Regions from separate parts of the Geobacillus sp. PLS 41 genome, predicted to be linked through region 3. Evidence: riboswitches for the same ligand, from Rfam matches in the RefSeq annotation. Region 3 holds a riboswitch; each other region holds the start of a gene.

Region 1 (9,952 bases), 220 kb from region 3:
CAGGCGAAAAATGATCCAGACGGCGCCGGCGCTTCCCAGCCGATCGCGCAGAGCGCAGCGATGAACGCATTGCGGCGCGCCTCATACAATGCGACCAACTCCGTGACACAATCTTGCGGACCAAGGAGCGCCGCGGCGGCCGCTTCCTGGATGGCGCCGAACAAGCTGACATACAAATGATCCTGCAAAAGCTCAAGCGCCCGAATGATCCGCTCGTTGCCGACGGCAAACGCCACACGCCAGCCGGCCATATTGTATGTTTTCGAAAACGTATAAATTTCGACGCCGACGTCTTTCGCCCCATCGGCTTCCAGGAAGCTGACCGGTTTCCGGCCGTCAAAGCCGATCGCCCCATAAGCGAAATCGTGCACGACGGCAATGCCGTGCTTGGCGGCAAACGCCACCGTCTCCGCGAAAAATTCCTTTGTCGCCGTCGCACCGGTCGGATTGTTCGGATAGTTTAAAAACATGAGCTTCGCTCGGTCGGCGACCGACTCCGGAATGGCTTCGTAATCCGGTAAGAATCCGTTTTCCGAAGAAAGCGGCATCATCTCCATCCGCGCGCGGGCAAGCGCGATCCCCGACCAATAGTCCGGATAGCCCGGGTCCGGGACAAGCACCACATCGCCCGGGTTGACGAGGCAAAGCGGCAGCTCGACAAGCCCGGCCTTGCCGCCGAACAAAATGGCGACTTCGCGGTCTGGATCGACGTTCACCCCGTATTCACGCGCGTAAAACGCGGCAATGGCTTCTTTCAAAAAGAAGTAGCCTTGAAATGGCGAATATTTATGGTATTTCGGATTGGCCGCCGCCCGCTGCATCGCCTCGACGATATGCTTTGGCGTCGGCTGATCCGGGTTGCCTTGCCCTAAATTGATCACGTCGCATCCGGCCTTGATTTTCTCCCCGACTTTTGCGACAAGCGAGGCGAAAAATTGCTTTGGCAGCTGCTCAAGCAGCTCGGAAAAAGGAATTTCCATCGTCATCGCCCACACCTTCTTAAAAAATTCTTGAAATTCTAGTGCAACATCATATATCGTAAAAAGCAAAATGTAAAGCAAAATTTTTTCGAGGTGAAAACTCATGACGATCCGCATCGCCTGCCTCCAGCTTGATATTGCATTTGGCGATCCAGCAAAAAACGAACAGCAAGCCGAACAGGCCGTGGAATCCGCTGCCAAAGACGGCGCTGACATCATCGTGCTGCCAGAGTTATGGACGACCGGCTACGATTTGACGCGCCTGGATGAAATTGCCGACGAAGGCGCCGAACGGGCGAAGGCGCTCGCTTCCCGATTGGCGCAAACGTACGGCGTCCATTTCGTCGCTGGTTCGGTCGCCAAAAAAACAGCCGCCGGCGTGACAAACACGATGATCGTGGCCGACCGCCATGGCCAAATCGTCGGCGAATACAGCAAACTCCATCTGTTCCAATTAATGGATGAACATTTGTATTTGCAGCCGGGAAGCAGCTTAGGCTTGTTTTCGCTCGACGGGCTTGCATGCGCCGGGGTCATTTGCTATGACATCCGCTTTCCGGAGTGGATTCGCGCCCATGCGTTGGCCGGAGCGGAAGTGCTGTTTGTCGTCGCCGAATGGCCGCTTCCCCGCCTGCACCATTGGCGGACGCTCTTGATGGCGCGGGCGATTGAAAACCAATGCTACGTCGTCGCCTGCAACCGGGCTGGCCGCGACCCGAACAACGTCTTTGCCGGCCATTCGCTCGTCATCGACCCATGGGGCGAAGTGATCGCCGAGGCGGACGAGAAGCCGGGCATTCTCTCGGCCGACATCGATCCCGCACTCGTTGCGGACGTCCGCGCACGCATCCCGGTGTTTGCCGACCGCCGGCCGCACGACTACGAAGCGGCAAAAAATTTTTTCAAAACGTATTGACAATCGATTGATCGACCATGTATCATTCGAATCAAACAACCAAACGATTGACAACATCGTGAAAATTGCAAAAACTGAATACGAGAAATCGGTACTCTTATCAAGAGTTGGCTGAGGGAATTGGCCCAATGAAGCCCAGCAACCGACCGTAATACTATCGTGAGATAGGGCGCACGCCAAGGGCGGCGCCGGAAGCGTCATGCTTCCGCAGGGCACGGTGCTAAGTCCAACAGAAAGACCGATGTCTTTCTGAAAGATAAGAGGCGCGAAGAACGAATGAATCTTCAAGCCTCTTTCCGTATGCGAAAGAGGCTTTTTCATTTGCCGGAAACGCCGAGATTTCAGCGCCGCGTCAGAACCGGCATTTGAAAACGAGCGAAATGAAAAAAGGGGGAACAAGGAAATGACCACTGTTCAAACATCGGTTTACGAACCGCTGACCGAACCGAAGGCGGTATCTCTCGCTGTCCGCCTCGGCCTATTCCGCGACGGAGCGCCGCTTGCCTGCCGCGAGATCGGCGACGGGAACTTGAACCTTGTTTTTCATATCGTCGATCAAGAAACGAAACAAGGCGTCATCATCAAACAAGCGTTGCCGTACGCCAAAGTGGTCGGCGAAAGCTGGCCGCTCACGTTAAAGCGCGCTGTCATTGAAAGCAACGCGCTGCGCACGTTTGCGAGCTACGTGCCGCAATACGTGCCGAAAGTCTACTATTCTGACGAATCGCTCGCCATTACGGTGATGGAAGACTTATCCCGTTTGCAAATCGCCCGCAAAGGGCTGATCGAAGGGAAAACGTATCCGCTTTTGTCCCAGCATATCGGCGAGTTTGTCGCCAAAACGGCATTTTATACGTCTGACTTCGGCATGAACCAGCAAGAGAAAAAGAAATTGGCGCAAAGCTTCGTCAATCCGGAACTGTGCAAAATTACCGAAGACCTCGTCTTCACCGACCCGTTTTTTGACCACGAAACGAACAACTTTGAAGACGAATTGCGCCCAGACGTTGAAGCGCTTTGGCGCGATGACCGACTCCACCTAGAAGCAGCAAAGCTGAAGCGCAAGTTTTTAACCGAAGCCGATGTGCTCTTGCATGGCGATTTGCATACCGGCAGCATTTTCGTAAGCGCCGACGAAACGAAAGTGATCGACCCAGAATTCGCCTTTTACGGTCCGATCGGGTTTGACCTTGGCCAATTTTTCGCCAATTTGCTGTTAAATGCGTTGTCCCGCTCTGAATTAGAGCGCCAACCGCTCTTTGACCACATCGACCGGACATGGGACGTCTTTGCGTCCGTGTTCTCAAACCTTTGGCGCACCGAGAGCGTGGAAACGTACGCCGCGACGCCGGGCTTGCTCGAGGACGTGCTCCGGCACGCGTTCATCGACGCCGTCGGCTTTGCCGGCTGCGAAGTCATCCGCCGGACGATCGGCCTCGCCCATGTGGCGGACCTTGACGGCATCGAGCACAAAGATGAACGGCTTGTTGCCAAACGGCATGCCCTCCGTCTCGGCCGCCGCTTGATCATTGAGCGCCGCGTGTTCACCGGAACGGAAGACTTCCGCCGCCTGTTTGCCGAAACGGAACAATAATGCCATACAATCGTCCGGGTCTCGACGCAAGCTGCGCGGCGCTGACCCGGACAAACCAAAAAAAAGAGAAAGGAAGATGGCGATGAGCACCTTTGCCATCCCACGCTCCGTTGAATGGCGCGAGACGCATGTGACGATTTTAAACCAGCAAAAGCTTCCATCCATCATCGAATATATCGACTTGCACACTCTGGAAGACGTCTATGAGGCGATTGCCACGCTGAAAGTGCGCGGCGCGCCGGCGATCGGCATCACCGCCGCCTATGGCCTGGCGCTTGCCGCTTTACGCTACGACACCGAATCGCTCGATGAATTCCGCCGTCGCTTGAAACGAGATCGTGACTACCTAGCCAGTGCCCGGCCGACTGCCGTCAACTTGTTTTGGGCGCTCGATCGGCTCGTCACCGCTGCGGCCGACGCCCTTTCCGTCAACGAGGCCAAAACGACGCTCGTCCACGAAGCGATTCGCATTCAAGTAGAAGACGAGGATGTGTGCCGCCGCATTGGCGAGCATGCCTTGTCGCTCTTCAGGCCCGGCGAGCGGGTGATGACGATTTGCAACGCCGGCTCGATCGCCACCGCCCGCTACGGAACGGCGCTCGCCCCGTTTTATTTGGCGAAAGAAAAAGGAATTGAACTATCCGTTTACGCTCTCGAGACGCGGCCGGTGTTGCAAGGGGCGCGCCTGACCGCTTGGGAACTGATGCAAGCGGGCGTTGATGTGACGCTCATCACCGACAACATGGCAGCGCAAGCGATCAAGGCGAAAGGCATTGGCGCCATCATCGTCGGCGCCGACCGGATCGCGCAAAACGGCGATACGGCGAACAAAATCGGCACGTTCGGCCTGGCCTTGCTCGCGAAGTCGTTTGACATTCCGTTTTACGTCGCTGCGCCGTTGTCCACGATCGATTTGACGACGAAAACAGGTGCGGACATCCCGATCGAAGAGCGCCATCCGGATGAAGTGACCCACATCGCCGGCGTGCGCATCGCCCCGGAAGGCGTCAACGTATACAATCCGGCGTTTGACGTAACGCCAAACGAACTCATTACCGCGATCATTACCGAAAAAGGCATCATTCGCGGCAATTACAACGCAACGCTGCCATCATTATTCACAAAGGAGGAGCAGCATGAAACGATTTAAGGCCTTATCGTTCCTTTCTCTTCTTTTCTTTGCCGTGTTCTCCGTCTTGGCCGGCTGCACGAACGAGCAAGACGCCGTGAGCTCTAAGCCGGCCAACGAAACGAAGCAAACGGCCATCCAAGGCGACACCGTCTCATCCAACAGCCAAACCGCATCGAGCAGCGAACAGGCGGCCATCCCGGAGAAGCTGAAAAAACCGGTGAAGATCGCCGCCATTATGCAACTGTCCATCGGCACGTTCTCATCGCAATACATCGCCGGCGTCAAAGAACAAGTGCAAAAATTCGGCGGCGAGGTGCAAATTTACAACGCCGACAACGATTTAACCAAAATGGCATCGTACGTTGAGACGGCCATTACACAAAATGTGGACGCCATTTTGCTTGACCACGGCCGCGCCGATGCGCTCGAAGGCCCGGTGAAAAAAGCCGTCGCCAAAGGCATTCCAGTTGTGGCGTTTGACAACGATTTGAACATTCCCGGCGTCACCGTCATCGACCAAGACGACTACAGCCTCGCCTGGAAAACATTAAAAACGCTCGCAGAAGACTTAAACGGGGAAGGCAACATCGTCACGATTTGGGTCGGCGGCTTTACCCCGATGGAACGCCGCCATGTCATTTATGACGCGTTCAAAAAACGCTATCCGAACATTAAAGAAATTGCCAAGTTTGGCACGGCGAGCGCCAACACAGCTTTGGACACACAAACGCAAATGGAAGCGATTTTGAAAAAATACCCGAACAAAGGCGACATTGACGCTGTCTTCGCAACTTGGGACGAGTTCGCCAAAGGGGCGACGCGCGCCATCGAGCAAGCTGGGCGCACGGAAATTAAAGTGTATGGCATCGATTTGAGCGATGAAGACTTGCAAATGATCCAAAAACCAAACAGCCCATGGGTGGCGACAACGGCGACCGACCCAGCCGAAGTCGGCCGCGTCCAAGTGCGGTTCGCGTATCAAAAAATCGCTGGAGAAAAAACGCCGAACATTTACTCGCTTGAGCCGCATTTAGTGAAACGGTCCGATCTTCCGGACAAACAAGTGTCGATGAATGAGCTTTCGCAATACATCCCGGGCTGGGGGCAATCCAATGTCGCCATCTCGCCGTGGATGAAAACGTTGGAAGCCCAGGTGAACAAAAAATGAACGGGTTGTCAATGCGGGGCATGGAAAAATCGTTTGGCGCCGTGCGCGTGCTCGACGGCGTGGACTTCGACGTTCGTCCTGGCGAAGTCCACGCCCTTTTAGGCATGAACGGCGCCGGCAAAAGCACGCTCATGAACATTTTGGCCGGCGCCATTCCGCCTGACGCTGGTACGATCACGATCGACGGTACGATATACACGTTTTCATCGCCGCGCGAAGCAAAACAAGCCGGCATCGGCCTCGTCGTTCAAGAAGTTGACACAGCGCTCTTTCCCGGCTTGCCGATTTACGAAAATGTAGCGGCGGACGAGTTCGTCCATGTGAAGCAACGGCCGATTCGCTCGCTGCGTCAAGAAAAAGAGCGGGCCGCCGCCCTGCTTCGCCGCGTCGGCCTGTCGTTGCCGCCGACGAAATTGGTTCGCGACTGCTCGCTCCATGAAAAGCAGCTGATTGTGCTCGCCAAAGTGCTGTCATCCAACGCGCGCTATATCATCCTAGACGAACCGACGGCCGCCTTAAGCGAGGCGGAAACAAGGCGTCTGTTTGCCATCATCGATGAACTGAAGCAGCAAGGCGTCGGCTTTATTTACATCTCTCATAAACTGAAAGAAGTTCAGGAGATCGCTGACCGGCTGACGATTTTGCGCGACGGCCGCGTCGTCTATCACGGAGGCGCCCGCAGCCTGCCGCTTGAGGACATCGTCCTTCATATGACTGGAACGAAGCGGACCGCCGCCGCGAAACAAGCACGCACATACAGAAGCGACATCGCGTTTGCCGCCCGCGGAATTTTGATCGACAAAACCGGGACAACAGTCGACCTATACGCCCACCGCGGCGAAATCGTCGGCATCGCTGGCCTCGTCGGCGCCGGCAAGACGGAGCTTGCCGAAAGCCTCATCGCCCACCGGAACACATCCGGCGAGTGGGAAATTGATGGCAGACGCTATGTGTTCTCATCGCCTTATGAAGCCATCGACGCCGGCCTTTGCCTCATCCCGGAAGAACGGCGCAAACAAGGGTTGTTTTTGCCCGAATCAGTGAAAACGAACTTGACCGTCCGCCTTCTTTCCCGCCTGTCGCGCTGGCAATGGATCAGCTGGGCGAAAGAAGCGGCTGAAGCCGACGGGCTCGTCCGCTCGCTAGGTGTTCATCCGCCGTCAAGCACCACCGTCGTTCGCCACTTGAGCGGCGGCAATCAACAAAAAGTCGTCATCGGCAAATGGCTCAACACAAACGCACGCGTCTTTTTGTTTGACGAACCGACCAAAGGGATCGACGTCCATGCGAAGCAAGAGGTGTTTTCCATCATTCGCTCCCTTGCCGATGAAGGAAAAACGGTGCTGTACTTTTCCAGCGAATTTCAAGAGCTGCTTGACATTTGCGACACCATCTACGTGATGGTCGACGGCCGGCTGCTCGCTCGCCTGCCGGCCGCTGAATTGACGTATGAACAGCTTGTTTACTATTGCAGCGGAGGTGAGATCCATGAGCCAGCCAGCCGTTTCCACAACGCCGTCGAAAAAAACGGCGCCGTCCATTCTTGAATGGTTGTATAAACACGGCACCTTGCTGGCCATTCTTGCCGTTATCGCCTACTTCGGCATCACGCAAGACCGATTTTTTACGTATGAAAACTTCAGTGACATTTTGCGGTCCATTTCGATCGTGACGCTCGTGGCAATCGGCATTACGTTTTCGCTCATCGTCGATGGCTTCGATTTGTCCGTCGGCTCGACGGTGAGCCTAGCGACGATCGCGAGCGCAGCGGCGCTCGTCCTGTACCGCCAAGAAATTTTCATCACCCTGCTCGTGCCGCTGTTGCTCGGCATTGCTGTCGGGCTCTTGAACTCGTTGTTGATCGTCAAATTCAAATTGCCCGATTTGCTCGCGACGTTGGCGACGATGTACGCCATTAACGGCGTGCAGCTCACCTATACGAAAGGGTTTTCGATCTACAACGACATGCCGCTGCCCGATGGCGGCACGGCGCCGGGCAAATTCATTCCTTCCTTTTTATTTATCGGCCAGGGAGAGCTGTTCGGCGTGCCGTTTTCGGTCTTGCTTATGCTGTTTGTCGTCATTGCCGCTCATCTGTTTTTAACGTACACGAAACCCGGCCGCCTCTTTTATTTGACCGGGGAAAACCGCGAGGCGGCAAGGCTCTCAGGCATCCCGGTCAACCGCTATCGGACATATGCATACGTCATCAGCGGGTTTTTTGCGGCCTTAGGCGGCATCGTCCTTGCCTCGCGCATCGGCACCGGGCAAGTGTCGGCCGGCGCCTCGCTTTTAATGGACAGCGTCGCCGCCGCCTACATCGGCTTTTCCGTCTTTGGCGCCGGCAAGCCGAACGTCATCGGCACATTGTTCGGCTCGATTTTAATGGGCGTGTTGCTGAACGGCTTGACGATGGCAAACGTTCCGTATTACGCCCAAGACATTATAAAAGGCGCCATTTTAGTCGGCGCCCTCGCCTTGTCGCATTGGCAAAAAAAATAACGCCCGATCTCTGCCCCCGTGGATGGCAATCCTCGGGGGCAGACGCGTTTTTCTAGGCAAGCCGTCAGCCTCTTTTTCCGCCTGCTTCATTGCAGCATCCGCATACAACGCCTTCCAAACCCTTTGCCTGTTCCACGAACGCAAGAGCGTCATCTACGTAAGCGGCGCTCAAGCTCCAACAGCTTCGCCTTCACATCGGTGCGGCTTCCAGCATAGCCAATGAGAGCGCCGTTTTTGCCGACAACGCGGTGGCACGGAACGAGAATCGACAGTTCATTCGCCCGGTTTGCCTGACCGACGGCGCGCACCGCTTTCGGGCGGCCGATTTGCGCGGCGATGTCAGCGTATGTCGCCGTCTCGCCGTACGGAATGCGGCAAAGCGCCGCCCACACCTCTTCTTGGAAGGCAGTTCCCTTCCACTTCAGCGGCAAGTCAAATGCTTGGCGTCGACCGTGGAAATACTCATCCAGCTGCCTAAGCGCGCGTTCAAGAAGCGGCGACCAGCTTTTGACAGCCGGATGTTCGCCGGCGAACGCGCGCCATTCTTCTGGAAACAGCTCGACTTTGACAATCGCGTCGCCGTCGGAGGCGATGTAAATGTCGCCGAGCAGCTCTGAGCGGTATACTGCATATTCAATCGTCATCGTCGTCCTCCCTTTCCATTCGTTCGATCGGCAGCGTGATATGGAACGTCGTGCCGACGCCGACTTCGCTTTCCACTTCAATTTTCCCTTGGTGCTCTTCTATGATTTTATAGCTGACCATCAAGCCGAGGCCGGTGCCGCGTTCTTTCGTCGTATAAAACGGCTCGCCAAGCTTTTTGATTTTATCTTTTGGAATGCCGCATCCTTGGTCGGTGATGGAGATGCGCACATAGCACCCGGCGCGGGTGATGCGCACCGTAATGTCCCCGCCTTTTGGCATCACTTCGATGGCGTTTTTCAAAATATTGATGAACACTTGCTTCAACTGATTCGGCTCGCAATACACCGGCGGCAGCCCGCGCTCGAAGTCGGCGATGATTTGCACGTTGTGCATCATCGCTTGGGCGCTGATCAAATCGATCGTGTCTTGCATAATTTTGCAGATATCATTTTGTTTGTACTGCACCGCCTGGGGCTTCGCCAAGACCAGAAACTCGGTGATGATCGACTCAATCCGTTTCAATTCCGACATAATGACATTAAAATACATCGAATAGTCGCCGTCAATGCTTCCTTGCAACAGCTGAATGAAACCCTTTAGCGCCGTCATCGGATTGCGGATTTCATGGGCGATGCCGGCGGCCAATTCCCCGACGACGTTGAGCGTATCCGACTTGCGCAACTGCAGCTCCATCTCCTTGCGCTCGGTCACATCGCGCAGCATCATCATCCCGACGCCGGGAATCACTTCCTTTTTCAGTGAAAACTCAATAATTCTCCCTTTTCCCTCGTCGAAAAATTCGACCTCGCCGCTCGCTTCGCCGGTGCGTTGGCATTGTTGAAGCAGCTTGTTGAGCTGGCGGCGCGCCCGCTCCGGAACGAGCTCGACCACCATTCGGCCAAGCAGCGCCTCCTTTTCGACGGAAAAAATGCCGCAGACAACCGGATTGGCGTCGATGATCCGATGCTTGGCATCCCAAAGCAAAATACCATCCATCGCATGATCGAAAATGCTC
Region 2 (9,952 bases), 600 kb from region 3:
TCGAGTGGGATGACGAGCTGCTTGCGATTTTAAACGTGCCAAAGGCGATGCTTCCTGAGGTGCGCCCGTCCTCGGAAGTATACGCGAAAACGGTTCCGCATCATTTCTTCGGCGTGGAGGTGCCGATCGCGGGAGCCGCGGGCGACCAGCAGGCGGCTTTGTTCGGCCAGGCGTGCTTTACGGAAGGGATGGCGAAAAATACGTACGGCACCGGCTGCTTTATGCTGATGAATACGGGGGAAAAAGCGGTGCAATCGAAACACGGGCTGCTCACAACGATCGCCTGGGGAATTGACGGCAAGGTTGAATACGCCCTTGAAGGCAGCATTTTCGTCGCCGGTTCGGCCATTCAATGGCTGCGCGACGGCTTGCGGATGATCAAAACGGCGGCTGACAGCGAAGCGTACGCCGAAAAAGTCGAGTCGACCGACGGGGTGTATGTCGTACCGGCGTTCGTCGGGCTTGGCACGCCGTATTGGGACAGCGAGGTGCGCGGGGCGGTGTTTGGCCTCACGCGCGGCACAACGAAAGAGCATTTCATCCGGGCCACCTTGGAATCGCTCGCTTACCAGACAAAAGATGTGCTCGCCGCCATGGAAGCCGATTCCGGCATCTCGCTGACCACGTTGCGCGTTGACGGCGGGGCGGTGAAAAACAATTTCCTTATGCAATTCCAGAGCGATTTGCTTGCCGTTCCGGTCGAACGTCCGGTTGTGAATGAAACGACGGCCTTGGGTGCGGCGTATTTGGCCGGGCTGGCGGTCGGCTACTGGAACAGCCGAGATGACATCGCCGCCCAATGGCAGCTCGAGCGCCGGTTTGAGCCGAAGATGGATGACGACAAGCGAACGATGCTCTACGATGGCTGGAAAAAAGCGGTGCGGGCGGCGATGGCGTTTAAATAACTATAGGGAACAAAGCAATAATCGATCGTGAATGGGCGGCCGCGGTCAAGCTGTGTCCTTTTCCACTTTTTTGTTCATTGCTTAGGCAGATGTTCCTTTCGTGGAGCATCTGCTTATTTATTGTCCAAAAAATAGTGGTTGAAACTGAGCTGTAGTTCACAGTCATGTTTTTCTATGAGGTATAAGACTGGAAAGGAATCAAAAAATTTACTGATATTTTTTCTATAAATATTGAATTTACGAAAAAAAATGATAGAATATTATCTGGATATTATATATAGTCTAAAATTTAGTAATACTAACAAAAGGGAGAAGGACACATTGGCAAAGCAAACGTTATTGGAAATTGAGGAGCTGCGAGTCTCTTTCCGCATCGGTGATGACTATTATGCGGCGGTCGACGACGTTTCGCTGGCGATCGGGGAGAACGAAGTCGTCGCTCTCGTCGGGGAGTCGGGTTGCGGCAAAAGCGCACTCGCTTTGTCGATTATGGGTCTCCACCCGCCCGAAAAGACAAAAATTGAGGGGCGCCTGCACTTTAAAGGGACAAATTTGCTGTCGCTCTCCGTTGCCGAACTCAATCGCATCCGCGGCAAAGAAATCGGGATGATCTTTCAGGATCCGTTAACGGCGCTCAATCCGCTCATGACGGTCGGCCGGCAGATCGAAGAAAGCATGGATTACCATCTGCGGCTGTCAGCAGCCGAAAAAAAAGAAGCGAACGATCGGCTTGCTTCGCAAAGTCGGCATTCCGGAGCCGGAAAAGGTGTACTACCGTTATCCGCACGAGTTGTCCGGGGGGATGCGGCAGCGGGTCGTCATCGCGATCGCCATCGCCTGCGAGCCCGCCCTGCTCATCGCCGATGAACCGACAACGGCGCTTGATGTGACGATTCAGGCGCAGATCATAGGGCTGCTCAAAGAGTTGCAGCGGCAAATGAAAACGAGCATTATTTTAATCACGCATGATTTGGGGGTGGTGGCGGAAATGGCGGACCGTGTGGCGGTCATGTATGCTGGGGAAATCGTTGAGTTAGCGGACGTCGATACCATTTTTCACCGTCCGCTTCATCCATACACTCGCTCATTGTTGCAGTCGATCCCGTCTGCGCAGACGAAAAAGGAACGACTCCACGTCATCCAAGGGATCGTTCCGCCGCTGCATAAACTGCCGCGGCGCGGCTGCCGCTTCCAGCCGCGCATCAGCTGGATTGGGGCGGATAAGCACGAATCGGATCCGAAGTTGCGGGAAGTGGAGCCGGGGCACTGGGTGCGTTGCACATGTTACCAACATTTTTATTTTCCCGATGATCAAACGGTAGGTGGAATCGGCTATGGCGCTTCTTAACGTCAACCATTTGAAAGTATACTATCCGGTGCGCGGCGGTTTTTTTCGCCGGGTGGTCGACCATGTCCGCGCGGTGGATGATGTCAGTTTCACGCTGAACAAAGGGGAAACGTACGGGCTCGTCGGCGAGTCCGGCTGCGGCAAGACGACGACAGGGCGCACGATTATCGGTTTGATTCGCGCCACGGCCGGGGAAGTGCTGTTTGAAGGGACGGATTTGACAAAGCTTCGTCGCCGCGAGTTTCATCCGTATCGGAAAGACATCCAGATGATTTTCCAAGATCCGTATTCTTCGCTCAATCCGCGCAAACGTGTGCTCGACATTGTCGCCGAGCCGCTCCGCAATTTTGAACGCCTGTCCCCGCAAGAGGAGCGGCAGAAGGTGCAATACGTTTTAGAGCGGGTCGGCTTGAGCGCGGAGTCGATTTACAAATATCCGCATGAATTTTCCGGCGGACAGCGCCAACGCATCGGCATTGCGCGGGCGCTCACGCTCAATCCGAAGCTCATCATCGCCGATGAGCCGGTGTCGGCGCTTGATGTGTCGGTGCAGGCGCAAGTGTTGAATTTCATGAAAGAAATCCAGCAGGAGTACGGGCTGACGTATTTGTTCATCAGCCATGATTTAGGGATCATCCGGCATATGTGCGACCGCATCGGCATTATGTACCGCGGCCGGCTCGTGGAGGAAGGGACGAGCGAGGAGATTTTTACGAATCCTCAACATATTTATACGAAACGTCTGCTCTCCGCCATTCCGAACGCCGATCCGCGCGAACGCGGCCGGCAGGAGGCGCTTCGCCGCGAAGTGGAAAAAGAATATGAGCAGTCGTATTCCCGCTATTTTGATGAAAACGGCCGGGCTCACCCGCTCAAGCCGATTTCGCCGACGCACTCGGTGGCCATTCCGTAAAGAGGGGAAGACGGGAAGATGCTGAAATTTATTTTACGGCGAATCCTCATTATGATTCCGCAATTGTTTTTGCTGAGCGTCCTCATTTTCTTACTGGCGAAGGCGATGCCGGGCGATGCGCTGACGGGGCAGCTGGCGGCCAACCCGAAAATGGATCCGCAGACGCTTGAGGAAATGCGGGAAAAACTTGGCTTGAATGATCCGGTACATATTCAATACATCCGTTGGGTGAAAAACATGCTGCAAGGGGATCTCGGCCTTTCCTATACCCACCAGCAGCCGGTCACTGATCTGCTGGCCGGACGGATCGGGAATACGGTGTTGCTGTCGGCGGCGATTTTAATTTTGACGTACCTGATTGCCATTCCGCTTGGCATCGTGTCGGGGCGATGGACAGATACATGGGCTGATAAGCTGATCGTCGGCTACAGCTATCTCGGGTTTGCCACGCCGCTGTTCATTTTTGCTTTGATCATGCTGTTTATTTTCGGCTTTCACCTTGGCTGGTTTCCAACCGGCGGCAGCGTGGACGTTCAGGTCGAGGAAGGGACGCTCGCTTACTATTTAAGCAAATTGAACCATCTCATGCTTCCGGCGTTGTCGGGAGCGCTCATCAACACGGTCGTTACGATTCAATATTTGCGCAGCGAAATCGTCGATACGAAAGTGAAAGATTTCGTGAAAACGGCGCGGGCGAAAGGCGTGCCGGAGCGGCACATCTATTGGCGCCATATTTTGCGCAATTCGTTTTTGCCGATCGCGGCGTTTTTAGGGTATGAGATCACCGGGCTTGTCGGCGGTTCCGTGTTTTTGGAGTCGATCTACAGCTATCCGGGGCTTGGCCAGCTGTTTTTGCAGTCGATTATGCAGCGGGATTACAGCGTCGTGACGGCGCTCGTCATGATTTCCGGCCTGGCGACGCTGGTGGGCACGCTGTTGTCGGACATCATTTTGAGTGCGGTCGACCCGCGCATCCGGATTGAGTAGGGAAGGAGGAAGGCAGCTGACATGAAAGCGGAAATCAGCGGCCCAACGCCGGCCGGAGCGAACATCGAGAAAAGCCCTTCCGCCTTTTCGATCATGTGGCGGGAGGTGGTTCGGGATCGGCTCGCGCTTGGTTCGCTCATCATTTTAGGAATCCTTTTGTCGATCGTCTATGGCGTGTCGCTCTTTTTGGATCAAGAGGAAATCGTGAAAGTGGATTTTCTTTCCATCTATTCTCCGCCGTCAGCGGAACACTGGCTTGGCACAGACTACGGAGGGCGCGACGTGTTTGGCCAGCTCATCATCGGCGCCCGCAATTCGTTTACGATCGGACTGGCCATTACGCTCATCACTGGGGCGATCGGCCTCATTGTCGGATTGGTGGCCGGCTATTTCGGCGGCTGGATTGACAATGTCATTATGCGCATCATCGATTTCATTCTCGTTCTGCCGTTTTTGATGCTCGTTATTGTTTTTGTCGCCATTGTGCCTAAATATAATGTATTGACGTTCATTTTGATCATGAGCGCGTTTTTGTGGACGGGCAAAGCCCGGCTGATCCGCGCCAAAACGCTGGCCGAGCGCGAGCTGGATTATGTCAGCGCGTCAAAAACGCTCGGCACGCCAGATTGGAAAATCATTATTTTTCAAATTTTGCCCAACCTCAGCTCGATCATTATCGTCAATTTGACGTTAAATTTGGCGGGCAACATCGGCATCGAGTCCGGGCTCACGTATCTTGGCTTCGGGCTGCCGGAGAGCACGCCGAGCTTAGGGACGTTGGTCAGCTATGCGACCAACCCGGATGTTTTGCAAAACAAATGGTGGGTTTGGTTGCCTGCGTCATTGCTTATTTTAGTGATGATGCTGTGCATAAATTTCATCGGCCAAGCGCTGAAACGTGCGGCTGATGCAAGACAACGACTAGGATAAGGGGGAAGAAAATGTGAAGAGAAAATGGCTGGCGGCTCTCGCCGCGCTCTTGCTCGTGCTCGCCGGGTGCACGGGCAAATCCGACACAACGAGCGGAAAGGGCAACAATAACGAAAAACCGGCGGCTCAGAAGGAAGACATCAGCAAATTCCCGATGACGGTGAAAAACGACGGGAAAATCATCGACGGCGGCGTGTTGAAATACGGCCTTGTGTCCGATACGCCGTTTGAAGGGACGCTCAGCTATGCATTCTACACCGGAGCGCCCGACGCAGAGATTTTGCAATTTTTTGACGAGTCGCTTTTCCGGACGAACGGTGACTATGAAATTACAAATGATGGGGCTGCCACGTATGAGTTGTCGGATGATAAAAAGACGATGACAATCCATATTAAAGACAATGTGAATTGGCATGACGGCCAGCCGGTGACCGCTGAAGACTTGGAGTATGCGTATTTGGTCATCGGCCATAAAGATTACACCGGCGTCCGCTATGGCGATGCGCTCATCCAAGGGATCGTCGGGATGGAAGAATATCACAGCGGCAAAGCGGATAAAATTTCCGGCATTAAAGTCATCGACAAAAAGACGTTGACGATCACATGGAAACAGGCCAATCCGTCGGTGTTGACCGGCATTTGGGCGTATCCGCTGCCGAAGCATTACTTGAAAGACATTCCGATCAAAGACTTGGCGAAATCGGATAAAATCCGGAAAAACCCGATCGGGTTCGGTCCGTTTAAAGTGAAGAAAATCGTTCCGGGCGAGTCGGTAGAGTTTGTTCGCAATGATGACTACTGGGCTGGCAAACCGAACTTGGAAGGCGTCATTTTGAAAGTCGTCAGCCCGCAAGTCGTCCTGCAAGCGCTGAAAAAAGGCGAAATTGACGTCGCTGAGTTCCCGACTGACCAATATTTGAACGCGAAAGGGACGAAAAACATTCAGTTTATCGGTAGAGTGGATTTGGCGTACAACTATATCGGCTTTAAACTCGGCCATTGGGATGCGAAAAAGCAGGAAAACGTAATGGACAATCCGAAATTCCAAAACAAAAAACTGCGCCAAGCGATGGCGTATGCCATCAACAACCAAGAGGTGGCTGACCGCCTGTATCATGGCTTGCGCTTCCCGGCGAACACGCTCATTCCGCCGTCGTTCCCGGGCTATCATGACAGCTCCATCAAAGGATATACGTACAATCCGGAAAAAGCGAAACAATTGCTGGATGAAGCGGGATATAAAGATGTGGATGGCGATGGCCTCCGCGAAGATCCAAACGGCAAAAAATTCAAGATCAACTTCTTGGCGATGAGCGGTGGGGACATCGCTGAACCGCTGGCCAAATTTTATATGCAATGCTGGAAAGATGTGGGCCTCGATGTTCAGCTTGTAGACGGACGCTTGGCGGAGTTCAACTCCTTCTACGATATGGTCGAAAAAGACGATCCGAAAGTGGATGTCTACGCCGCCGCTTGGGCAACGGGAACGGACGTCGACCCGTACGGATTGTACGGCCGCAACGTCATGTTCAACTACTCGCGCTGGGTGAATGAGAAAAACGATGAACTGTTGGAAAAAGGCCATTCCGAACAGGCGTTTGACAAAGAATATCGTCGGAAAATTTACAGTGAATGGCAAAAGCTGATGAACGAAGAAGTGCCGGTCATCCCGACGTTGTATCGTTCGGCCATTTATGCCGTCAACAACCGCGTCGCCAACTTCACGGTCGATCCGGGCTCGAAACTGACGTGGAAAGATGTCGGCGTCACGTCCGAGCAACCGGAAGTCGAACAATGACGATTGTTGCCTTTGATGATGTATGATAAGATAGAAGATAAATTGCATACGTCTTATCAAGAGTGGGCGAGAGAACGGGCTTGATGACCCCACAGCAACCTGCCGCAGGCAAGGTGCTAACACCCGCAAAGCGGTTTCGCTTTGGATGATAAGAACGGCTCATGGCCCCTTTCGCATCATTCCGAGGCGAAGGGGGTTTTTGTCGATGGGAGGTGAAGGAGAAACAGTGGAGGAGGCGGTTTCGCTCCGCGCTTGCATGGCCGCTCATCTCCCTGCCGCAGCGTTCGCCGTTTGTGTCATGCGCTGTGTGCAGGCGGAGCTCATCCGGTTTGACCCTAAGGCGGCGGTGCATGTCGACCGTGGGGACGGATACGTTCATTTGTATGGGGAAGCGCAAGGAACAGCCTTTTCGTTGTTGTTGACCAACAGTGAGGCGGACGAATGGAAGGCGGACGGACCGTACGCCCTTGACCGCTACATATGGACAGAGCTTGGGAAAAAAGGGATTTTCCCGATGCAGATGACGCCGTATTTACAAGCAGTATGGTTAACTGAGTCATAGAAAGGAAGAGGGACGAATGGCAGTCAAAAAATTTGAACATGTCGGCATTCAAGTGAAAGACATCGAGGCATCGAAAGAGTTTTATCAAAATGTTGTCGGCTTGGAGCTGCTCGACGAAATGATTCATACGAACGGCACGATGAAATTGGCGTTTTTAGGGATTGGCGGCTCGATCATTGTCGAGCTGATCGAAGGATACAATCCGGATTTGCCGACGGAAGGAAAAGTGCACCATGTGGCGTTTACGGTGGAAGGCATTGAGCAGGAGAAAGAACGGCTTCAGTCGCTCGGTGTGCCGCTTGTGTGGGAAGAAATAACGACACTTCCGAACGGGGCCAAATATTTGTTCTTCCTCGGGCCCGACGGCGAATGGATCGAGTTTTACGAGCCTGCTCGATAAATGGCGTCACGCTAGGCGGCCAGCTGTTTGGGCCGCCTATGAATTTGCCGTCTGGCGATTGGCGCTTCGTTCCATTTTTCTTCGTATGGCCTTGCCTGCCGCTAGACAACAACCGTCCATGTAGGAGTCGTCGTCTTCTCGATTCAATGGTATACTAGAAAAAGAGAGGGGGAGGATGACGTGGAAGAAATGATCGTGCACGCGATTCAAGACGACTACCCTGATGAATTCGCCTGGTGCTACGGCTGCGGGCGTCTGAATGAACAAGGCCACCATTTCCGCACCGGGTGGCGGGGCGACAAAACGGTGACGGTGTATACGCCGCGTCCGGAACATACGGCGATTCCAGGGTTTGTGTACGGCGGGCTGATCGCCTCGCTCATTGATTGCCACGGCACCGGTTCAGCGGCGCTTGCCTTGCATCGGAAAAACGGCCATGAACCAGGGAGCGGGGAAACGCCGCCGCGCTTTGTCACTGCGTCGCTTCACGTCGATTTCGTCAAGCCGACGCCGCATGGAGTGCCGCTTGTCGCCGTCGGCACTGTGACGGAGATTCATCCGAAAAAATGGAAAGTGGACACCGAAGTGTTCGCCAACGGCGAACTGTGCGCCCGCGGGCAAGTCGTCGCCGTCGTAATGCCGAAAACGTTTGTCCGTGGGTAACAAGCAACAAAAGGCGCCGGAGAGCGGCTGTTTTTGACAGCGCTTTCTCCGGCGCTTGGCAACTGGTCGAAAACGGCTGCGCCTCACCTCGTTTCGCCATTGAGGACTGATGATGTCATGAAAAAGGCAACTCGACAACGCCTCTTCTCAAGTGGGGAAACCTTGTGAAATTGGTTCTCCTTTTTCAACAAAACCACCGATTTGGCGAACATCATCGTTTTTCGCCGGTTTTCTCGGATTCCTCTGATCATCGCTTTCCATGCGTTTCAAAACAACAACAGCAGCTGCTGTTTGGCCTCGTCGAATCCAAGGAGAACGAGCATGCGCAAAAACGCCTTTTGGAGATCCATCACCTTCACGGTTTGTCCATGATCAGCACCGACGACGTGGCGCTCGCCACCTCTTTGCCGTTTTGCCGCACGATGGCGGTTACATAGGCGACGGTTTTCCCGAACTTTTCCACCCGCGCCTCGATTTCGGCTTCTCCAGCCACCGCTGGGCGGTGAAACGTCGTCTGCAAGTTGATGGAGGCGTGCATTTGGTCATCGCGAAGCAAGGTCGTCACCGCATACGCCATGAGAATGTCCGCCGCCGCCCCGACGAACCCGCCCATAATCACCCCGTTGCCGTTGAGCAGCGATTCGCTGATCGTCCATACGCCTTTCGCATAGCCGTCTCGGGCTTCCGTCAGGCGGACGCCGAGCGTTTCGTCGCATGGGGGCGGCGCGCTTTGACCGGCGATGACAGCGTGCAAGTTGGTCATTGGCTTCATGTGGAACACCCTTTCTGTTGTCAATCATGTTTTTTTATTCGCCAAACGGCGGCGATTTCCTCTTTTCGCGTGCATGAGGAGGAGAACGGCAAAGCTGTGGCGAAAGAAACAAGCAGCTGATGATGGAAAGGAGATGGTCTCATGTATCAACCGCCAGACGCCGGCCGTTGGACGGGACGGATTGACAGCGTGAGCGATGAGCAGGCGTTTCGTCTTCATCAGCGCATTCGCTTGCTCGATTTGTCGCAGCCATTGGAGACGGTGGAACGAGCGGCGGCATTCATCGGGTTTGCGTGCGACGAAGGAGTGCGCCGCAACCAAGGCCGCCAAGGGGCGAAAGAGGCGCCGGCCGCCGTCAAAGCGGCGCTGGCCCGGCTGCCTTGGCATCTTCCGGAAGGGGTCGTTGTCTATGACGCAGGCGATGTCGTTTGCGTCGATGAACGGCTCGAACAAAGCCAGACTGAACTTGGGAAGGCGGTCGCCCGCCTGCTGAAAAACGGGATGGCGTCTATCGTGATCGGCGGCGGCCATGAGACGGCGTACGGCCATTACTTGGGCGTTCGCGAAGCGCTCGGGCCCGAAGCCCGCCTTGGCATCCTCAACATTGACGCCCATTTCGACTTGCGCCCGTACGATGACGGGCCGACGTCCGGGACGATGTTTCGGCAAATATT
Region 3 (9,952 bases):
GTATTTTTGATCGGTTTCTAATGTCACGTTAATTTTAAATATTTACATTTTTTTGTTTTTTTGTATAATACACTAAAGGGGAAAGAGAATATGGGTGGAAAAAATCATAGACCATTTAATATGTGGTGCAAAATTGATATAGCTATTGAACTTTCCACCAGTATTTCTACAGAGCTTTTCTATCGACTGGAAGGACATGGTTCTCTTACTGTGGTCCCTCCTATTCCAACAAGTGACGACATACTAAAACATGCTCCGTCTCAAGTCCCAGCGAGTTGGTAATAATCCTTTCGGGTGGTCCTCAAGATTTTTCAAGACCACCCTAGCTTATTAAATGGAAAGGGTAGAAAAAAATGATTGCCGTGCAAGACGTAAACAAAATCTATCCGCCAAACCGCCAAGTATTACATAATGTTTCCCTTGAACTGGTTGAAGGGGATCGACTTATTCTTTTAGGGCCGAATGGAGCCGGAAAAACTACTTTAATAAGATGCATCATCGGGCTTACTGCACCAGACAGCGGCAGCATCTATGTCAATGGAGTAGATGTTGTCCGCCATCCAGATGAAGCGCGCGAGTCGATTGCGGTCGTATTTGAAGAAGCTGACAACTCCTATTCTTATTTAACTGTTTTGGAAAATCTCTTATACTTCGGCTTGCTGAACAAATGGAGTCGTGCTGAAGCAAAACGAAGAGCCGAACGAATGATGGCCGTGTTGAATCTAACCCCATACGCTGAGCGTCTTACCCAAACCCTTTCACGTGGGATGAAACAAAAACTGGCATTTGCGATCGCCTTAATGAAAGGAGCGCCGTTTTTGTTCCTTGATGAGCCAACTCTTGGCCTTGATGTTGAGTCGCAACATCATATCCGAACCATGTTAACGGAAGAAAACCAATGGTGGAAAGCCGTTCTCATCACCACCCACGACATTCCTTTTGCCCACGCCGTTGGAAATAAGTTTGTCTTTATTCAAGGCGGAAAAATCGTTTGGAGCGGCACGAAAGAACATTTTTCAACTCCAGCCGACCTTGAAACTCATTTTTTGGCCGCTATTCGTTCCAACCTATCCGTCTAAGGAGGTGAGTCGGTTGCCCCTGCAAATCTTGAATGTAGTATTGGCTTCCTTTTTGAAAAAAAGGGCAGAGTATCGTCGGTATTGGTTCGATTTTACCGTTGGCCTTATCATTAAATTTGTCTTTTTTCTCGGTACGCTGTACGCAAGCCCGATACAAACCGGAAAGGAAGCGACGCTCAAACTGTTCGGTTTCAGCCTTTGGTACTTAAGCGCTCATTTGATCTCAAAGCTCGGCAACACGGTGATCGAGGAAGCGTATCTCGGCACGGCAGAGCAGGTACTTTCCACCAAGACTCCCCCATGGCAAGTTTTAATGGGCGTAGTGATCGCGGAAATCGCATTATCATCCGTGTGGGTAGTGCTCTTTTTCATCTGTGCGGCTTTGATGATTGGATTTTCCGAAATTCTCTCGGGAATATTATCCATGATAACGGAGATCGTCGTATTTGGCGGCGTAAGCCTAATCGGGATGACGGGAATCGGTGTGTTCATTTTAGGACTGTCCCTTCGCTTAAAACAAGTCGGAGCCGTTACCGAGGTGCTGCTTTATTATTTATTAATCTTCTCAGGTTTTTTTCTATCTTCAAATTTATTGCCGACAGCGTTTCATATTCTCAACTACTTTTCTCCCCTTTCTTGGGCCGTGCAAGGAGTGAATGAAGGATGGCCCGTATTCTTTCCTGCTCTCGGCATCTCGCTATTATGGCTGGCCATGGGCTCATTGGTCTTGAAGCAACAATGGCATTGGGCGAGAAAAAACGGAAAAATCGGAAGCTACGTATAAAAGAGCGGACGTTATCCCTCACATTTCGCACCCTTTCGGCGAAAATCGAGAGGATGTTTTCGCGACCATGCCGAATGCATCTTCGACAATCAAGGAAAGCAAAGGAGGTTTCATAACACGGACGTCTTGCACGAAGGGGACTCTCTTTATTACAACGCCGCCTGCGAACATCAATTTATGAACACAGGCAACGAAGAGTGCCGCTATGATCTGATTATTCACTCGCCTGCTTCGAAAACATGACCCATAGTCATGTCCGCCCAAGGCGTTGCTTTTTTTGCTTTTTGCCGTCACATAGAAAGAAATCACAGCATCGACGGCGAATAAAAGAGATGGCATTTCTTTGACGGAGGTGTGTGAATGAACATCGGCCAAGAATATTTGCGAGTGGTGCGCGCACGCTTTGTTGACATGAAAAAGACCGCCGAACGGGCTATGGACCAATGTTCGGAGGAACAGCTGTTCCATTGCTTTCATGAGGAGGCCAACAGCATCGCCATCATTGTCAAACATATGAGCGGAAATATGGTGTCGCGCTGGACAGACTTTTTGTCGTCGGATGGGGAAAAACCGGACCGAAACCGCGATGATGAGTTTATCAACGACTTCCATACGCGCAAAGAAGTGCTGGCTTGCTGGGAAAAGGGGTGGTCTGCTTTCTTTCAGACGCTGAACGAACTGCAAGAAACGGATTTGTTGCGGACAGTCACGATCCGCGGCGAACCCCATTCCGTCATCGAAGCCATTGAGCGGCAAATGTACCATTATTCGTATCATATCGGGCAAATCGTCTATATCGCGAAACAGCTGAACGCAAACAACTGGAAAACACTGACCATACCAAGAAATCGAAAAACAACATAAGCAGCTTCTGATTCGAATGATCATGCAAACGCCATCCGCCCCTCAGAACCGTCAGTCGATAAAGGCGGATGGCTTTTTTTTGCAGCTTGGCGTTTCTCTACAATCATACCGATCTAAATCGTGGTCATCGTCTGGAAAGTTTCACAATGCCGACCAACAAACAAACCATCCCCACTCCCCACGCCAGCCCCGCCTTGCCAAGAAGGAGGGAGATTTCTTCAGATGCCTGCACATGGGTAAGATCAAAGGAAATCGCCTTCAGCGCAAATGAAACAGCCAGAGACAGCAACAAGAAATGGGCCAATATCCACAGAAACGCCCGCCCCTCTCGATTCCTTCGCCAAAGAAAAACGATTGTCGCAACCGCGATCAACATCACAACCGAAAAGCCGCCGATGAGCATATCCATCACATTTTCTTCCATAGGCAAATGATTGGGCAACGTTCCCACCTCCTCTTTTTCATCATATCATGTCTTTCTATTCTTCTTCCCTGCGTCCGATCCCTTCTTGTATGTGAAGCCGCCCATGGGCTTCTTCGTTCCCGCGCGCTAGGGAAGCGGCGCAACCCTTTACGCAAACGCCAAGCAGGCGCCCATCTCCCTATTGCAGAGGGCGGCGCCTGCTCTGATTGTATAGATGCAATGTAAAGCTTTAACACTTTTCGTTTTTACCGGTCATTGCATCCGATTGTCGAGTGACCGAACAACGCCGCTTCCAGACCCATGAATGGGTCTGTGAAGCGAGTCGTTGTTCGGTCTTCCGTCACGCTAAAGCGTGACGGAGGCAAGCCTGTGGCTTGCCTTCGACAGTCAAAAATGGATAAGCCACTTTTTCCGTCAAGGATATGTGAAACGATTTCGTTGCATCTATATGGTTACTTTTGCTGCATCTTAAACTCCAAAAACAGCTCGTTGTAGTAGGCGAGCATGTGTTTTCCTAAGTTTTCGTACACTTCGAGATGCCCTGCTGAATCCAAATCGGGGTAAAAGCGCCGATCGCCCGCGATGTCTTTTGGCAAATAGCGAAGCGCCGCGCGATTCGGCGTCGAATAGCCGACATACTCGGCGTTTTGCGCCGCGTGTTTCGGGTCGAGCATAAAATTGATAAACGCGTGCGCTCCTTCGATGTTTTTCGCTGTTTTCGGAATGACCATGTTGTCAAACCATAGGTTGGATCCTTCTTTCGGCACGACATAGTCGAGCTTGTCGTTTTCCGCGATGATTTCCGCCGCATCACCCGACCAGACGACGCCGATGGCCGCTTCTTCATTCGCGAGAAGCAGCTTGATCTCATCGCCGACAATCGCCTTCACATTCGGCATGAGTCGATCGAGTTTCCGCTTTGCTTCTTGCAAATGGGCTTTGTTCGTGTCATTGAGGGAATAGCCGAGGCTGTTTAACGCCATGCCCATTACTTCGCGCGCTCCGTCGACAAGCAAAATTTGGTTTCGCAAACTCGGATCCCATAAGTCGTTCCAGCTCGTAATCCTCTTGCCACCGAGCATCTCGCGGTTGTAGACGATGCCGACCGTCCCCCAAAAATACGGCACGGAATACCGGTTGTGCGGATCAAACGACAAGTTGAGAAACCGCGGCTCGATATATTGCAAATTGGGAAGCTTTCGGTGATCAAGCGGCAGAAGCAGCTTTTCTTCGATCATTTTGCTGATGGCGTAATCGGATGGAACGGCGACGTCAAACGTTGCCCCGCCTTGGGCGATTTTCGCCATCATCGCCTCATTGGAATCAAACGTTTGGTAAATCACTTTCCACCCTGTCTCTTTTTCAAATTCGCGAACGAGCGCGGGGTCAATGTAATCGCCCCAGTTGTAGACCGTCACCGTTTTGCCTCCGCCGTACCCTTCCGCTTCGTTCAGCCGATGAGTGACAAACATCAGGACGAACGCGGCGATGAACACGGCCGCAAATCCTTGGACAAGCCGTCTCACCTACTTTCGCCCCCCTATCCCGTACATTCGGCCGCCTTTTTGGCTAAGCACGTAATAGCCGATGACGAGCAGCATGGTAAATAAAAACAGAAGCGTCGACAGCGCATTGATCGATAAGGAAATGCCCTGGCGCGCCCGCGAATAAATTTCCACCGACAGCGTCGAGAACCCATTTCCCGTGACAAAAAACGTCACGGCAAAGTCATCGAGCGAATACGTAAGCGCCATGAAAAAGCCCGCCCATATGCTCGGAGCCAAAAACGGCAGCACCACACCGGACAGCACTTGCCAATGACTGGCTCCTAAATCTCTAGCCGCATCAATCAGCGTCGGGCTCATTTCTTCCAGTTTCGGCAACACCATCAACACGACAATCGGCACGCTGAACGCGATATGAGACAACAGCACGGACGTAAAGCCGAGCTTGATGCCAGCGATTGTAAACAGCAGCAAAAACGAAGCGCCGATGATGACATCGGGGCTGACGATCAGCACGTTGTTGAGGGCGAGAAGAGCGTTTTTCGTCCGCTGCCGCTTGACATAGTAAATGGCGAGCGCCCCGATGACCCCGAGTATGGTCGCGACCGCCGCCGACAGCAGCGCGATGACGATTGTATTCAAAACGATGATGAGCAAGCGGTCGTCGGACAGCACGTCGCGGTACCACTTGAGCGTGAACGATTGAAAATCGTGCATCGCCCCGCCGCTGTTGAAGGAATAATACATCAAATACACAATCGGCATATACATCACGGCAAACACGACTAACAAGTACACACGTCCCCACCAATGCGTCCGTTTCATCGGCTTCCCTCTTTCCTTCCGGTTCCTGTCAGGACGACGATGACCGCCATCGCGATCATTAACACAACAGCGATCGTCGCCCCCATTCCCCAATCTTGGGTGACGAGGAAGTGCTGCTCAATGGCCGTGCCGAGCGTAATGACGCGGTTGCCCGCAATGAGGCGCGTAATCATAAACAGCGACAACGCCGGGATGAACACCGCTTGGCAGCCGGCCTTCACCCCGCCAAGCGTGAGCGGGAAGACGACGCGGCGGAACGTCGTCCAAGCCGAAGCGCCCAAATCGCGGGCGGCATCGACAAGCGATGGCGGCAGCTCCTCCAGCGCGTTGAAAATCGGCAGCACCATAAACGGAATAAAAATGTACACAGAGACGAACACAAAGCTGAAATCGGTGAACAACAACTGCCGCGCCCCGAGGCCGATCGCCTGCAAAAAAGCGTTGGCCAGTCCATATGTGCCGAACAGCCCTAAAAACGCATACACCTTCAGCAGCAAATTCACCCACATCGGCAAGATGAGCAACAACAGCCATAACTGCTTGTGCCTCGTCTTCGTCAGCCAATAGGCGGTTGGATAGCCGATCAACAATGACACAAGGGTAATCAAAAACGCGTACCAAAACGAATACGCCATCATTTTCAAATAAATGGGCGTCAACACGTTTTCATAATTCGCCACTGTCCAATGTCCGTCTATATCCAAAAACGATTCATATAATAAAAAGACGATCGGAGCGATGACAAACAACACCAACCAAATGCCATAAGGGATTAAATACCAGTTTCGCCACGCCCGTTCCGTCATGCGCCCTCATCCTCCCTTTCGACTCGCATGACGTGAATCGCTTCCGGTTCAAAACGAAGGCCGACCGTTTCCCCGACTTCGGCCTTTTTCGTCGAATGGACAAGCCATTCGTTGCCGTTTTCGTCATAGCCGCAAATTTCATAATGGACACCGCGGAATAAGAGCGAATCGACGCGGATGACGATCTGCCCGTCTTCCGGCGCCGCGAGCTCCAAATCTTCCGGGCGGATGACGACATCGACCGGTTCGTTTGGCGCGAAGCCGCGGTCAACACACGCAAACTGTTTGCCGGCAAATTCGACGAGGAAATCGTCGATCATGCGCCCTGACAAAATGTTCGATTCGCCAATGAAATCGGCGACGAATCGATTGACAGGCTCGTCGTAAATGTCTTTCGGCGTCCCAAACTGCTGAATTTTTCCTTTATTCAGAACAAAAATGTAATCGGACATCGCCAATGCTTCTTCTTGATCATGCGTGACAAAAATAAACGTAATGCCCAATCGACGTTGGAGCTCACGCAATTCATACTGCATTTCCGTGCGCAATTTCAAATCCAAGGCTGACAGCGGTTCATCCAAGAGCAACACCTCAGGTTCATTGACAATCGCCCGGGCAATGGCGACGCGCTGGCGTTGGCCGCCGGACATCTCTTGAATGCGCCGGCGCTCATAGCCTTCCAAGTTGACAAACCGGAGCGCTTCCCTCACTTTCTCGCGAATGTCGGTTTCTTTCATTTTTTTCACGCGCAAACCAAACGCAACGTTTTCAAACACATCGAGATGAGGGAACAACGCATAGTCTTGAAAAACAGTGTTGACTTGCCGTTTGTTCGGCGGGACGTTTTGAATCGGCTTTCCATGGAAATAAATCGTTCCTTGCGTCGGTTCGATAAACCCGGCAATCAGCCGCAAAATCGTCGTCTTCCCGCACCCCGACGGCCCAAGCAGCGTATAAAACTTCCCGCGCTCCATCGCAAAACTCACATCATCCAATACGACCGTGCCGTCGTATTCCTTCGTCACTCGCTCGAAGCGGATGATCTCTTCCCCGTTCACTTCCAGCCCCCCGTCTTCTTCATCTCCATCATTCCTAATTAGAACATAGAGACAATGAAAGTGCAATGACAAAACGATCGTTGAACGGTCTTCCCACCCATGCCAATGCTTAAGAAGCGAAAAATGGTCGATGATGCAATTGATAAGGCAACATACCGCCCGTTTTCCTCTCTTACAAGACATAATCAAGGTATTGAAAAATAAATCCAATTAAAAATCTAATATTTTTGCCTCTATCGGCTCAAACGTTTCTATGTGAACATGGTAAAAACCAATTTTTTCTATTATAATATATCTATGAATTCTGTTAGGGAGGAATGAAATTGAAAAGCATCAAACCCGGCCGCGGTCCGTCGATGCAAGGACTCTTCGGCAGCATCGCCGCTGTGTTGTTCGGCATCTTTTGGATGGTGATGGCATTCTCCATCACCGCGGACTCGCCGTTTCCCGCCGCCCGCTTTTTTCCGTTTTTCGGCCTTGTCGTCATCGCCATCGGCGTATTTCAAGCGTTTTACCATTACAAAAATGCGACGGGAAAACAACGCATGTCCTTATTGGACATTGTCGACAGCGAGGAAGAGCCCGACCCGCTGAACGTCCGATTTGGAAGCCATAAACAGCCAAACAAGCATTGCCCTCATTGCGGCGGGCATGTGCAGCACAATTTCCAATTTTGCCCCCAATGTGGAAAAGAGCTTCTCCGTTGATCCGAGAAATTCTTTTTTGAAATTTCCTCGCTTCACCGTATTGAATAATTTCGAAAAATACATTAAATTATATAGTAATCATCAAAACGCTGCCGCACAATTGCATACGGACATTCTTATCAAGAGAGGGGGAGGGACTGGCCCGGTGAACCCTCAGCAACCTGGCCGCGGCCAAGGTGCTAAATCCAGACAGGCGGAAGCCTGGAAGATAAGAAGAAGCGAATGAAAAGTCTTCTTCTTATAGAAGGCTTTTTTCTTTTACTACGGAGAAACGGGGGAATCGAACGTGGGATTGCTGGATAAGTTGAAAGAGCGCATTCTCATCGCCGACGGGGCGATGGGAACGCTTTTATATTCGCACGGCATTGACCGTTGTTTTGAAGAATTGAATCTATCCAATCCAGATGAAATCGTCCATATTCATGAAGCGTATATCGCCGCGGGCGCCGACGTCATTCAGACGAATACATACGGCGCCAACTATGTGAAACTCGCGCGCTACGGCTTGCAAGACGAGGTGCCGGCGATCAATCGCGCCGCTGTAAGACTGGCGAAGCAAGCAGCCAATGGGCGGGCGTACGTGCTCGGGACGATCGGGGGGCTGCGCACGTTAAACAAAAGCGTCGTCACGCTCGAAGAAGTGAAACGGACGTTTCGCGAGCAGCTGTTTGTCCTGCTGGCTGAAGGAGTCGACGGCGTGCTGCTCGAGACGTATTACGATTTGGAAGAGTTGGAGACGGTGCTTGCCATCGCGCGCAAAGAGACGGACTTGCCGATTATCGCCCATGTGTCGCTCCATGAAGTCGGCGTTTTGCAAGACGGCACGCCGCTCGCGGACGCCCTTGCCCGCCTAGAGGCGCTCGGGGCCGATGTCGTCGGACTGAACTGTCGTCTCGGTCCATATCATATGCTTCGGTCGCTCGAGGAAGTGCCGCTGCCGAAGCAGGCATTTTTGTCGGCGTATCCGAACGCGAGCCTCCCGGATTACCGCGACGGCCGGCTTGTCTATGAAACGAACGCGGAATATTTTGAAGAGGCGGCCAAAGCGTTCCGCGATCAAGGGGTGCGCTTGATCGGCGGGTGCTGCGGCACGACGCCGAAACATATTGAGGCAATGGCAAAGGCGCTCGCCGACCGGACGCCGGTGACGGAAAAAACGGTGAAGCGGCGCACGGCATCTGTATCGGTGCAAGCCGATCGGCCCGCGCCGACTCCGCTTCCCGAGCTCGCCCGCACGCGCCGCTCGGTCATTGTCGAACTCGATCCGCCGAAGCAACTCGGCATTGACAAGTTTCTCGCTGGGGCGAAAGCGCTCCATGACGCCGGCATCGACGCGCTGACGTTAGCTGACAACTCACTTGCCACGCCGCGCATCAGCAACGCCGCCGTCGCCACGATCGTGAAAGAGCGGCTCGGCGTCCGCCCGCTCGTGCATATTACGTGCCGCGACCGCAATTTGATCGGCTTGCAGTCGCATTTGATGGGGTTGCATACGCTCGGCATCACCGACGTGCTCGCCATTACCGGCGACCCGTCGAAAATCGGCGACTTCCCAGGAGCAACGTCGGTGTATGATTTATCATCGTTCGATTTGATCCGCTTGATCCGCCAGTTTAACGAAGGGCTGTCGTACTCGGGCAAACCGCTTGGGCAAAAAACGAACTTCTCGATCGGCGCTGCGTTCAACCCGAACGTCCGCCATTTGGATAAAGCAGTTGAGCGAATGGAGAAAAAAATTCAATGCGGCGCCCACTATTTCTTGACCCAGCCGATTTACTCGGAAGAGAAAATCGTTGAAGTGCACGAAGCGACCAAGCATCTTGACACGCCGATTTACATCGGCATTATGCCACTTGTGAGCGCGCGCAACGCCGACTTTTTGCATCATGAAGTGCCGGGC

Evidence for each region. A riboswitch is a leader RNA that binds a small molecule or an ion and turns the genes downstream of it on or off. The one in region 3 is predicted to bind S-adenosylmethionine.
Region 1: linked by a shared signal. The riboswitch ahead of mtnK (S-methyl-5-thioribose kinase) and the one ahead of ACVX3G_RS16660 (bifunctional homocysteine S-methyltransferase/methylenetetrahydrofolate reductase) in region 3 are both predicted to bind S-adenosylmethionine.
Region 2: linked by a shared signal. The riboswitch ahead of ACVX3G_RS13595 (hypothetical protein) and the one ahead of ACVX3G_RS16660 (bifunctional homocysteine S-methyltransferase/methylenetetrahydrofolate reductase) in region 3 are both predicted to bind S-adenosylmethionine.

Annotation. Positions count from the first base shown of each region.
Region 1 is NZ_CM151395.1:3,100,044-3,109,995, forward strand. It holds gene ACVX3G_RS15515 (pyridoxal phosphate-dependent aminotransferase) at 1-986, opposite strand, end outside; gene ACVX3G_RS15520 (carbon-nitrogen family hydrolase) at 1,084-1,896, shown strand; SAM riboswitch class I at 1,991-2,159, shown strand; gene mtnK (S-methyl-5-thioribose kinase) at 2,300-3,490, shown strand; gene mtnA (S-methyl-5-thioribose-1-phosphate isomerase) at 3,573-4,640, shown strand; gene ACVX3G_RS15535 (sugar ABC transporter substrate-binding protein) at 4,627-5,790, shown strand; gene ACVX3G_RS15540 (sugar ABC transporter ATP-binding protein) at 5,787-7,337, shown strand; gene ACVX3G_RS15545 (ABC transporter permease) at 7,279-8,292, shown strand; gene ACVX3G_RS15550 (methylated-DNA--[protein]-cysteine S-methyltransferase) at 8,442-8,936, opposite strand; gene ACVX3G_RS15555 (PAS domain-containing sensor histidine kinase) at 8,926-9,952, opposite strand, start outside.
Region 2 is NZ_CM151395.1:2,719,983-2,729,934, reverse strand. It holds gene glpK (glycerol kinase GlpK) at 1-905, shown strand, start outside; partial or broken gene ACVX3G_RS13620 (ABC transporter ATP-binding protein) at 1,227-2,253, shown strand; gene ACVX3G_RS13615 (ABC transporter ATP-binding protein) at 2,240-3,166, shown strand; gene opp4B (oligopeptide ABC transporter permease) at 3,185-4,153, shown strand; gene ACVX3G_RS13605 (ABC transporter permease) at 4,175-5,083, shown strand; gene opp4A (oligopeptide ABC transporter substrate-binding protein) at 5,097-6,881, shown strand; SAM riboswitch class I at 6,932-7,036, shown strand; gene ACVX3G_RS13595 (hypothetical protein) at 7,087-7,443, shown strand; gene ACVX3G_RS13590 (VOC family protein) at 7,460-7,843, shown strand; gene ACVX3G_RS13585 (PaaI family thioesterase) at 8,024-8,506, shown strand; gene ACVX3G_RS13580 (PaaI family thioesterase) at 8,862-9,278, opposite strand; gene hutG (formimidoylglutamase) at 9,420-9,952, shown strand, end outside.
Region 3 is NZ_CM151395.1:3,322,014-3,331,965, forward strand. It holds gene ACVX3G_RS16615 (ABC transporter ATP-binding protein) at 354-1,079, shown strand; gene ACVX3G_RS16620 (ABC transporter permease) at 1,084-1,863, shown strand; gene ACVX3G_RS16625 (DUF1572 domain-containing protein) at 2,224-2,727, shown strand; gene ACVX3G_RS16630 (hypothetical protein) at 2,852-3,169, opposite strand; gene ACVX3G_RS16635 (ABC transporter substrate-binding protein) at 3,604-4,677, opposite strand; gene ACVX3G_RS16640 (ABC transporter permease) at 4,678-5,481, opposite strand; gene ACVX3G_RS16645 (ABC transporter permease) at 5,478-6,287, opposite strand; gene ACVX3G_RS16650 (ABC transporter ATP-binding protein) at 6,284-7,345, opposite strand; gene ACVX3G_RS16655 (DUF7577 domain-containing protein) at 7,669-8,052, shown strand; SAM riboswitch class I at 8,166-8,267, shown strand; gene ACVX3G_RS16660 (bifunctional homocysteine S-methyltransferase/methylenetetrahydrofolate reductase) at 8,339-9,952, shown strand, end outside.